DNA from 2 places in the Shewanella indica genome. Region 2 is predicted to be linked to the other one. Evidence: riboswitches for the same ligand, from Rfam matches in the RefSeq annotation. Region 2 holds a riboswitch; the other holds the start of a gene.
What was found. Region 2 has a riboswitch for cobalamin ahead of SIL79_RS02690 (TonB-dependent receptor). Riboswitches for the same ligand answer to the same signal wherever they lie in the genome.
Positions count from the first base shown of each region.

Region 1: it holds a riboswitch for cobalamin, as region 2 does, so the genes downstream of both, SIL79_RS10365 (ABC transporter ATP-binding protein) here and SIL79_RS02690 (TonB-dependent receptor) in region 2, are expected to answer to the same signal.

Region 1 covers NZ_JAWXXR010000001.1:2,295,313-2,300,642, forward strand. The annotation lists gene metH (methionine synthase) at 1-1,630, opposite strand, end outside; gene SIL79_RS10360 (histidine phosphatase family protein) at 1,872-2,672, shown strand; cobalamin riboswitch at 2,741-2,877, shown strand; gene SIL79_RS10365 (ABC transporter ATP-binding protein) at 2,977-3,918, shown strand; gene SIL79_RS10370 (FecCD family ABC transporter permease) at 3,915-4,985, shown strand; gene cobT (nicotinate-nucleotide--dimethylbenzimidazole phosphoribosyltransferase) at 5,003-5,330, shown strand, end outside.
Region 2 covers NZ_JAWXXR010000001.1:567,610-572,939, forward strand. The annotation lists gene SIL79_RS02690 (TonB-dependent receptor) at 1-1,900, opposite strand, end outside; cobalamin riboswitch at 1,993-2,185, opposite strand; gene SIL79_RS02695 (DUF805 domain-containing protein) at 2,333-2,680, opposite strand; gene SIL79_RS02700 (DUF3592 domain-containing protein) at 2,933-4,198, opposite strand; gene rihA (pyrimidine-specific ribonucleoside hydrolase RihA) at 4,346-5,284, shown strand; gene rbsK (ribokinase) at 5,288-5,330, shown strand, end outside.

The DNA of each region.
Region 1 (5,330 bases), 1.7 Mb from region 2:
AGTTATCGTGCTCCTCTATGCCGGTGGCGATGGCGAAGATATTGGGGTCGAAGATAATATCTTCCGGCGGGAAGCCCACCCTATCCACCAGTACCCGGTAGGCGCGGGTACAGATCTCGGTTTTGCGCTCCCGGGTATCGGCCTGGCCCTGTTCATCGAAGGCCATGATGATGGCGGCGGCGCCGTAGCGCTTCACCAGTTTGGCCTGTTCAATAAACTTGGCCTCGCCCTCTTTGAGGGAGATGGAGTTGACTATTCCCTTGCCCTGAATGCACTTGAGCCCGGCCTCAATCACCTCCCACTTGGAGGAGTCGATCATCACAGGCACCTTGCTGATATCCGGCTCTGAGGCGATAAGGTTGAGGAATTTCCGCATCATCTCGACCCCGTCGAGCATGCCCTCATCCATGTTGATATCTATGATCTGGGCGCCGTTTTCCACCTGGTCACGGGCCACCTCCAGCGCGGTTTCGTACTGACCTTCTTTGATTAACTTGAGAAACCGGGCCGAGCCGGTGACATTGGTGCGCTCGCCCACATTCACAAACAGGCTGCTTGCATCTATGGTCAGGGGTTCCAGTCCGGAGAGGCGACATGCTACCGGCAGCTCAGGCAGCGGCCTTGGTGCATGAAGGCTAACAGCTTCAGAAATCGCCTTGATATGCGCAGGCGTGGTGCCGCAGCAGCCGCCGACAATATTGAGCAGCCCCTCTTCGGCCCAGGGGCCTATCACGCTTGCCATCTCTGCCGGAGTCTCGTCATAGCCGCCGAATTCATTGGGCAGGCCGGCATTGGGGTGCGCCGAGACAAAGCACTCGCTGATACGGGAAAGCTCCTCGACATAGGGCCGCAGTTCTTTCGGGCCCAGGGCGCAGTTGAGGCCTATACTCAGCGGCTTGATATGTCTGAGAGAATGGTAAAAGGCCTCTGTGGTTTGCCCTGTCAGGGTGCGGCCCGAGGCATCGGTAATGGTGCCGGAAATCATCACCGGCAACTTTTGGTCCAGTTTCTCGAACACATTTTCGATGGCAAACAACGCCGCCTTGGCATTGAGAGTATCGAAGATGGTTTCCACCAGGATGATGTCGGCGCCACCGGCGATCAGCGCCTCGGTGGATTCGCTGTAGGCCAACACAAGATCGTCGAAATGTATGTTGCGAAAGCCGGGGTCATTCACATCCGGGCTGATGGAGCAGGTGCGGTTGGTGGGGCCGAGCACCCCGGCCACATAGCGGGGAATACCGCTGGCGGCGGCCACCTCATCGGCCACTTCGCGGGCGATTTTGGCGCCTTGGTAATTGATCTCCGCCGCCAGGCTCTGCATCTCATAGTCGGCCATGGCAATGGTGGTGGCGTTGAAGGTGTTGGTTTCTATGATGTCGGCACCGGCCAGCAGGTATTCCCTGTGAATGGTCTTGATGATCTCGCTCTGGGTCAGTACCAGCAGATCATTGTTGCCTTTGACATCGCAATGCCAATCTTTGAAGCGCTCGCCGCGGTAATCGGCTTCTTCCAGCTTGTAGTCCTGGATCATGGTGCCCATGGCGCCATCTAAAATCAGGATCCGCTCTTTGAGGGTCTGTTTGAGCTTGAACTCTGTCTGGCTTGGGGAGTGCTGGGAAGTCGCCATAGGGTTACCTTTCATACCTGTCTTATTGCTGTTTTACATTCGCGGTGCTTGGCATCCGCGACATCATCTCTGCCGACCTGACGCCCGGGACACTATCTGGCATGATAGCCAAAGGCGTGTGTGGGCGCGGAAAGTTATTTTGGACATTTATACGTATAGACGTCCATAATATACGGATTCCGGCGGCCTGCGGCAAGGTTAAATTGGCCCGGTAACCACCGGACTCTGACGGGAGAAGTGTGTGGCTGAACATAGGCAACTGAATATCTATCTGCTGCGGCACGGTGAATGTGAAGGCGGCGAGATTATCCGCGGCCGCAGTGATGTGGCCCTGAGCGATGAGGGCAAAGCGCAGATGTGGCGTAGCTGGCGGGCTATCAGTAGTGCGCTGGAACAGTTGCCGAGTGCTCCCGACCGCCTGACGCTGCTGAGCTCTCCGGCCCAGCGTTGCCAGGCCTTTGCCGCCGAGCTCAAGGCCGATATGCCCGACTATTTCCCGGCGCCGCTGCAGCAGCATGACTGGCTCTGGGAGCTGGACTTCGGTGACTGGGACGGCATGAAGGTGGCGAGTGTCTATCAGCAGCATAGCGAGGCGGCCGAAGCCTTCTGGCGTGACCCTGTGGCCAATACTCCGCCGGGCGGGGAATCGCTGCCAGCCTTTCGTAGCCGGGTGTTGGATGGCTGGCAGACTATGGTGCAGCGCTGGCTTGCGAGAGAGGTTAGTTGTTCCGAAAGCTCTGATTCAAGAGACTCTGGTTCAAAAGGCTCTGGTTCAAAAGGCTCTGGTTCAAAAGGCTCTGGTTCTTCAGCAAGCGCCGATGCAGCGCTGATCTTGACTCACAGCGGGGTTATCCGGCTGCTGCTGGCCGAGATTTTGCTGCCGGGGCAAATACCGCCTGCGGCAGTGTTCAACGCCTTGGAGCTACCTTATGCGGCCTGGGTCAGAATAACCCTCTATGCCAGCCGTGATGCCAGCGGTGATGCCAGCGGTGAAAATGACCAGGAATGGCAGTGTTTCAGCAAACTCCACTGGCCGCAATAGTGCTGTGCTATTGCGCCGGGCAATTGTGCCGGGCGATAAAACCGGGATAATAACCCCAAATGGCCGCCAAGTGCGGCAGCAGCCAGGGTGTTGGCGCCTTTGCAGGTGAACCAACCCAGGGAACCGGGAAAGCCCGGACTGTGCCCGCAACTGTGAGTCGCCTTTGGCGGCGAGTCAGGAGACCTGCCCAGGCTGATAAACCAAACCAGAAACCCGGGCGGGTAAACCGGGGGAGCGAATAGATGATTCTTCCACTGCAGCTTGAGCCTTCTGCCGGTCACAGGCTCAATGTCGGGGGGCGGTTATGAGCCTGGCACTCAAGGTGCAACAGCTTAGCTGGCTTCCCGGTGGTCACAGCGTATTGGCCGATGTGGGTTTTGAGCTGCCAAGTGGCAAGATGCTCGGGCTCATAGGCCCCAATGGTGCCGGTAAGTCGAGCCTGCTGCGCTGCCTCTATCGTTATATCCGCCCGGATAGCGGCCAGATCCAGCTGTTTGGTCAGGATATCCATAGCTTGTCTGCCAAAGCCTTCGCCAAAGAGGTGGCCGTGGTGCTGCAGGATACCCCGGCCCAGTTGGCACTGGATTTGACTCAATTGGTGGCCATGGGACTGACTCCCCACAAGGGGTTGTTTGATATGCCATCGGCGACCGACAAGGCCCAGGTGCAGGCGGCATTGGCGCAGGTCGGGTTGCAGCACAAGGCCGCAGAGCCTTTCGCGCAGCTTTCCGGCGGTGAGAAGCAAAGGGCCTTGATTGCCCGCGCCATAGTGCAGCGCCCCAAGCTTTTGATCCTGGACGAGCCCACTAATCATCTGGATATCCGCTATCAGATCCAGATCCTCGAGCTGGTGCGCAGCCTGGGGGTCACGGTGATCGCCTCGATTCACGATCTCAATCTGGCCTCGGCCCTGTGTGACGAACTCTTGCTGCTGGATAACGGCCGCCGTATTGCCCACGGCTCGCCCCAGAGCGTATTGACCGAAGACAGAATTGCCGGTGTCTTCGGTGTCTGCTGCCAGGTGGGAAAGCATCCGCAGTTAGGAAGGCCGCTGATCCACTACTTTTACGGCTATCAGTCGCGAGAGCCTGGTCACGGCAAGGCTGTAAGCTCGGCGGCGCTCGCCAGTGGCGAGGTTCAAGGCGCTGCGATAGTCGAGCCAATGGCAGGGCCTGCCTCGGCCGAAACCTGTGTTGCTCACAAGGAAACTGACCGGCGCCCAGGCTCGGTGGGAGGTGGCGCATGAATACTTCCATGGCCACACCGGGGCGCTCGCTTATCGGCTGGTTTCTCAGGCCCTTGCCCAGACTTTACTGGTGCTGGCTGCTGTTGCTGCTCGGCACTGTGTTGACACCCTTGGCCGCCGCGGGTTTTGGCGCCGCCGATATCAGCCTCTTCGATGTGGCAAGAGTGATTGGCAAACACCTGCTGGGCGTGGGTGAGCCTTCTGCCATCAGCGAGCGTATTGTCTGGGATCTGCGCCTGCCGCGTATCTTGCTGGCCTTTATCGCCGGCAGCGGTCTGGCATTGTCGGGTTATGTATTGCAGGCGGTGACCCGCAACCCGTTGGCCGATCCTTACCTGTTCGGTATCAGCTCGGGCGCCAGCTTCGGCGCGGTGGTCTCGGTCGCCCTGGCGACCGGCCTTGGCCTGAGTTCGGCCATCTCCGGGATATCGCTGCCGCTGGGAGCCTTTATCGGTGCCAGTTTGGCTGTGCTTATGGTACTGCTGCTCGCGGGCAGGAATATCGGCAACCAGATAGAGAGAATGTTGCTCTCCGGGGTCGCCATCTCCTTTATGTTCAGCGCCCTCACCAGCTTGATCTTGTATTTTTCCACCCCGCAGGCCACCACCTCCTTGCTGTTTTGGAGTCTGGGCAGTTTTGCCCGTGCCAGTTGGGATGGGCTTGGACTGCCCACTCTGGTGGTGCTGGCGGCCTTGCTGGTGATCCTGGCCTTCAAGCGCCAGGTGCTGGCGATGCTTGCCGGTGATGAAACCGCCCACACTCTGGGGATCAGGGTGCAAAGGCTCAGGGTTTCCATGCTGCTGTTATGCTCGCTTATTACCGCCACTCTGGTGGCCCACTGCGGCGGGATAGGTTTTGTGGGGCTGATGGTGCCTCATATTGTCAGGTTGTTGCTGCCGGGGCAGCATCCCATGGTGCTGACGGCACTGGCGGGCGGCCTGTTTATGGTTTGGGTCGATGTGCTGGCTCGCAGCATACTGCCCACCCAAGAGCTGCCGGTTGGGGTGATCACCTCGGCCATCGGCAGTCTGTTTTTCCTGATGGTGCTGCGTAAACGCGGCCAATAACGATAAGAGAGGGAAGGATGTACCAGGTTGCAGCAATCAATCACGCGCTGGATGACGCGATTCAGGCCCGCATAGACAACAAGACCAAACCCCTGGGCGCTTTGGGTGAGCTGGAGGCTTTGGCGCTGCAGTTGGGGCGCATTCAGCTCGGTTCCGCCACCGATGAGTTAGTCATCCGCTGCCCCGTGATGCTGGTGTTTGCCGCCGACCATGGTATTGCCGCGGCCGGGGTGTCGATTGCTCCCAGCGAGGTGACCACCCAAATGGTGCTTAACTTTGTTGCCGGCGGCGCCGCCATCAATGTGTTTTGTCGCCAGACCGGCTTCGAGCTGGAGGTGATTGACT
Region 2 (5,330 bases):
AATAACCATCGCCCCAGGTACTGAAATAACCTGAGCTGGCATATTGCTTGTCAAACAGGTTGTCGACCCTCAGGCTGGCAAGCCAGGCATCACGGCTGTAGTTGAGGGCGATATTTCCCAGCCAGTAGCTGTCCAGTTTATCGTGCTGATTGCCATTGTCACCTTCCATATATCTGTCACCCAAATACTGGCCCTCGACAAATAGTTGCCAGTGCTGACCAAAGTCCACACTGGTGTAGACACGCCCTGAATGCTCGGCCACCCAGGAGAGAGATTTGCCTTTGTTGGCGCCTTCAGTAAATTCGGCATCGATATAGTTGTACTCAAGTCCCAACTGCAGCATCTCATTGAGCTGCCAGTCCCAGTCGAGGCTGGCGCCATAACGACGGGAAGCATCGGCATTGACGTTGGCACCGGGGAAAGCGCCGCCGATAGGCATATCGGCACTGGGATCAAAGACAATTTCATCTTCCAGCGACAGCCGGTACAGGTTCAGACGCAGGCTCTGGTTGCTCAAGGTCCAATCCCAGCCGGCTTCAATGGAACGGCCGGTCTGCGGCTTGAGGCCGACGACCGTTGGCGGCGTATAAGCTTGCTCATCGACCTTGGCGAAACGGAAGCTCTCATCACCGCGAAGATAAAATCTGTGGCCTTCCAGCGGCCGATAGTTGAGCCCCAACTCGAGCGCGTGAGCGTCTTCATCCAGATCTATGCCATTGGGATAAACTTTACCATCCTTGAGTTCATCCTTGACCTTGGCATAGCGCCCACCCACCACATAGCTCAGGCTGCTGGTCAGTGGCACATTGGCCTGTAGGTAGGTGCTGGTCATGGTTTGGGTATTGCTGCGCTGCATATAACTGAGATCGAACTCGGTTTCACCCCGTTGAATATCTGCGCCTATGACTATGCTCAGCTCACCATTGCGGGTCTGATAACGCCCAAGCGCCTTGGGGTTGAATTCCAACAACGAGCGCTCGTTCCGACCTGGGCTGCCATAGCTGACGCTGGACACTAGAGTGTCACTGTAGTTAAGGTCCGCAACCAAAGCCCAGTTGGCGTGCACCTGGCGCTGAATATGAGCACGCCAGGCGGAAGTCATCTCATGGTTGTAATCCCCCGGCGTCGATGTCGCCTGGCGAGGATCGGCCTCAAACTGAGCCAGGGTCAGTGAGCCTGGGGTCTGACGCTTATTATCGTAGTAACTGCCTTCGACAAAGAAATTGGTCAGCTCTGAATCATATTGCAGACGCCCCAGTACCGAACCGGTTTCGTTGGCATTGTTTTTACGGTAGTTGTCACTCTCGTTATAAGCAGCAGCCAAATAGTAACGCCAGTTGTCATTGATGGCACCGGACAGATCGCCACGGCCTTCGTAGGTATCGAAGCTGCCACCTGAGAGGGTCAGGTTGCCACCGCTGGCATTGGGTGCCTTGGTGATAATATTGATCACCCCACCGACGGCCTGATCGCCATAAAGCACCCCGGCACTGCCGGATAGGATCTCCACCCTTTCAATCTGATTGACTGCAATGGCACTCAGACTGGGAGCGGCAATATCGATATTGTTGAGTCGGCGACCATCAATCAGTATCAGGGTGTTATTCACCGCCTGACTGGCAGAAAAACCGCGCATCGCCAGCACAGGCCCTGAGTTATTGTCGGATATTTGAATGCCACTGCGGCCACGCAGCAACTCGCTCAGATTACTGGCACCACTTTGCTGAATATCGGCGGCATCTATGACCACCACATTGGCAGCAATATTGAGCGGCGTGTCATCCTGACGGCCAATGACCACCAGCTGTTCATCCACAGCCTTGGGTGTCACGCTCGCCATGACGGGAACAGAGGTAAATGCACCGCAAAGCAGCGCGAGATGATTTAGTTTGAAACCCATTTTCCTTTGACTCCTGAAAGGGAAACGGGGCAAGAGTGCCACGGCAGGGAGAGCCCCTTGGCTGCCGCATTTCGAGATCTGCCCACCGAAATCATCGAAATACCTCCAGGGCCGGTCTCCGGACTTTGGCTATGCGGTTGACCGCGCAAGAACCGGCTTTTATGACGCCGCTTGGGCGCGCCTGTCTCTCACCATTTACCGTTGCGGGGGCAGTGCCGGATTCTCACCGGCTTCCCGATTATCCCCGGTCTTTAATTCCGGGGCACCACGAGAGGTTGACTGAAATACTGTGCTGTCATTCCCGGCCTGGCCGAGAGCGGGCATTATAGACGTCTATATGGATAAATGTCTAATTTTGACGACGACGGACCACCGCAAATTTACCCTGAAAACAAAAAGGGAGCCGAGGCTCCCTTTTTATGCTCTTAGCTATTAACCCAGCTCTTTGGGGTTACTGCCAAAGCGGTTGTCACCCACTTCGCTATCCTGGCAGTAGAAGACCAGCAGTACAATCCAACCTATAACAGGGATTAGCCCCAACAGCTGCCACCAACCACTGCGGTCAGTGTCATGCAGTCGACGCGCCGCAATCGCAATAGAGGGTAATAGCAGACCCAAAGAATAAATCAGCCCCAGCACTGTGGTACCCAGAGCATAGTCGATAGCACTGACAACCATACTGAAAATGATATAGAACAGAACAAACATCCAGTATTCTGTCCGTCGGGCTCGACCGGTAAAGTCGGCGTATTTTTTGATGGCTCCGATGAAATGTTCCATGTTTTCTCCCAATAACAGATCCAAGATCCGAAAACGCCGCACCAATTATTGAATGGCTTAAGGCAACCAAAGTTTCACCAGAGTTTCTGACTCCCTGAAACAGCAAACAATTTTAACATACCTGAATGAACTGCAAAGTGACAGAAAAGAGATTTACATTCCGTTCGCCACAGAATCAGAGATATCTCACCCCGTCAGTCGTCATTGGTTTACAGATATCGCCAATAAATAACACATCGACGCTTTTTCATCTTACCTGGTCAGCTTAAAACCGCGGCTGGCGGCCAGAGCCTGGATATCGGCTTCCATTTGATCCAGCTGTGCCTGGCGCTTTCGACCTATTGCCCCCGAGTTAGACTTGGATGCCAGACTGGTGAGAATATTGCGCCAGTATGGCACTTGTTTTTTACGCTGTTTACGGCTCAAAGGATTGAGTGGCCGCTGCGCTGCGAGCGCCTTGAGCAAGGCTGCAGTAGCGCCGCGCCAAACATCTGGCAGCGATTCCAGGTTATTCAAAAGCCAGCCAAGACATACCAAGCGACTCACTTCGGTGTGGATAAATCCGTTGTCACCCAAAGGCATTTGCCGCCCCAATAACAAGGCATTGAATTGCCCCTGAATTTCAGTGCTCCAAGGTTTGCGTTGCAGCTCGGTCAGATGCTGGGAGAAGACCATCTTCGCCAGTTCATGCTCAGTAAACAGGCTGCGAATGCCATCGAGCAGTGCCAGAGTAAACTCAGGGTAACGACGACCGAGAGTCCATTGCAATGAAAGCCCGAGAACTGAGCTTTCCCAGATCTCTTCTCTTTTATTTGGCGACTCCCATTTGAGGCACACAGGGACAAACCAGGCAAGAAAACGCGTCTGCCATTCAGGTCTGGCGGCAATATAGCCAAGGGCCTGCCGCCCCAAATAGCTACTGGCCGGGCTGGCTCGATTGACTTCAAGAAATGCCAGTAACTCGGCGGGGTTATCGGCCTCCAGCAACGGCTCAAGCAGTGGAGAGAGTCGCTCTCTGGCCAGGAAAAAGCGCAAACATTGACCCGCTTTGGTCAAAGTCCAACCGCCTAGCGCCAACATAGGCAACGCCAATAGAATACCCAACAGTTCGTGCCAGGTATTTTGTTGCTCTCGATAGTACTGGATATCGGTGCGCGCTATGCCAGGTTCCTCAGGCAAATACCAAAGGGTCACAGCCTCACCGACGCTTTTTGAGTCGCAAAGCAGGCCTGGGGGATTCCAGATATAATGCTCACCGCCGTTAGGCAACTGGTAATGCACCAGGCAATCCCACTCATAACGGCCGACACCCCAGCGCCCCGGGGGCACATATTGTTGAGCACGCCGGGCGATATAACCTTGGGTCTCGACACCTCGCTCGAGCAGGATATTCACTTCCTGCCAGGATTCAACACTGTCCTTGACAAAAAAGAGCCCAAGAGCCGAGAACAGTCCACCGGCAAGCGCAAAAGAGCCGATAAAAGCCAGGTCTTTCCAGATTGCCCGTATCTTTCCCACCGAGCCCCCTTTGATTCAATCCTTTAAGGCCGCGGATTGTAGCAGATTTCAACAATCAGTTGAGGAACACTTCACAGTTTGCCATTGGGGTCTGCGCACGCCACAGAGTCATGCTATGCTCGGGCAAATTGCGAAAGGAGTAACAGCATGAAACGCCCTATCATTCTCGACTGCGATCCCGGCCATGATGATGCCATTGCCTTGATCCTGGCCCTGGCCAACCCTGAACTGGAACTATTGGCCGTGACTACCAGCGCCGGTAACCAAACCCAGGAAAAAACACTCAACAATGCCATGCGAGTGCTTACTCTACTGGGCAGAACCGATATACCTGTAGCCAGCGGTGCCCCCAAGCCTTTGGCAAGGGAGCTGATCATTGCCGACAATGTTCACGGTGAATCCGGGCTCGATGGTCCTGAACTACCGGATCCCGCCTTTGAACCTCAGCCGGTAATGGCCTGGGAACTGATGGCCGAAAAAATCCGCCAAAGCAGCCAGCCGGTGACTCTGGTGCCCACCGGGCCATTAACCAATATCGCGATTTTCCTGAGTGCCTATCCCGAACTCAAATCCCGTATCGAACAGATAGTGCTGATGGGCGGCGCCGCCGGTGTCGGCAACTGGACTCCTGCCGCCGAATTCAACATTTTTGTTGACCCGGAAGCGGCCGACATGGTGTTCAAGTCAGGTATCCCCATCGTCATGGCCGGGCTGGATGTGACCCATGAGGCGCAGATCATGGAACAGGATGTGGCCCGTTTCCGCGCTATTCCCAACAAGGTTGCCAAGTGTGTTGCCGATCTGCTGGAATTCTTTGTTATCTACCACAAGGATCCCAAGTGGGGCTTTGATGGCGCACCACTGCATGACCCCTGCACCATAGCCTGGCTGCTCAAGCCTGAGCTGTTCATCGGCCTGGACTGCCATGTGGCCATCGAAACCCAGAGCGAACTGACTGTAGGGATGACTGTTGTCGATCGTTACCACCTGACCGGTAAACCCGCAAACGCCAAGGTGCTGATGCATCTGGATCGTGAAGGCTTTGTGGATCTGCTGGTTGATAGCCTCTACGCCTATCAGGATTAAAATATGAGCAGACTAGTGATAATCGGCAGTGCCAACGCCGATCATG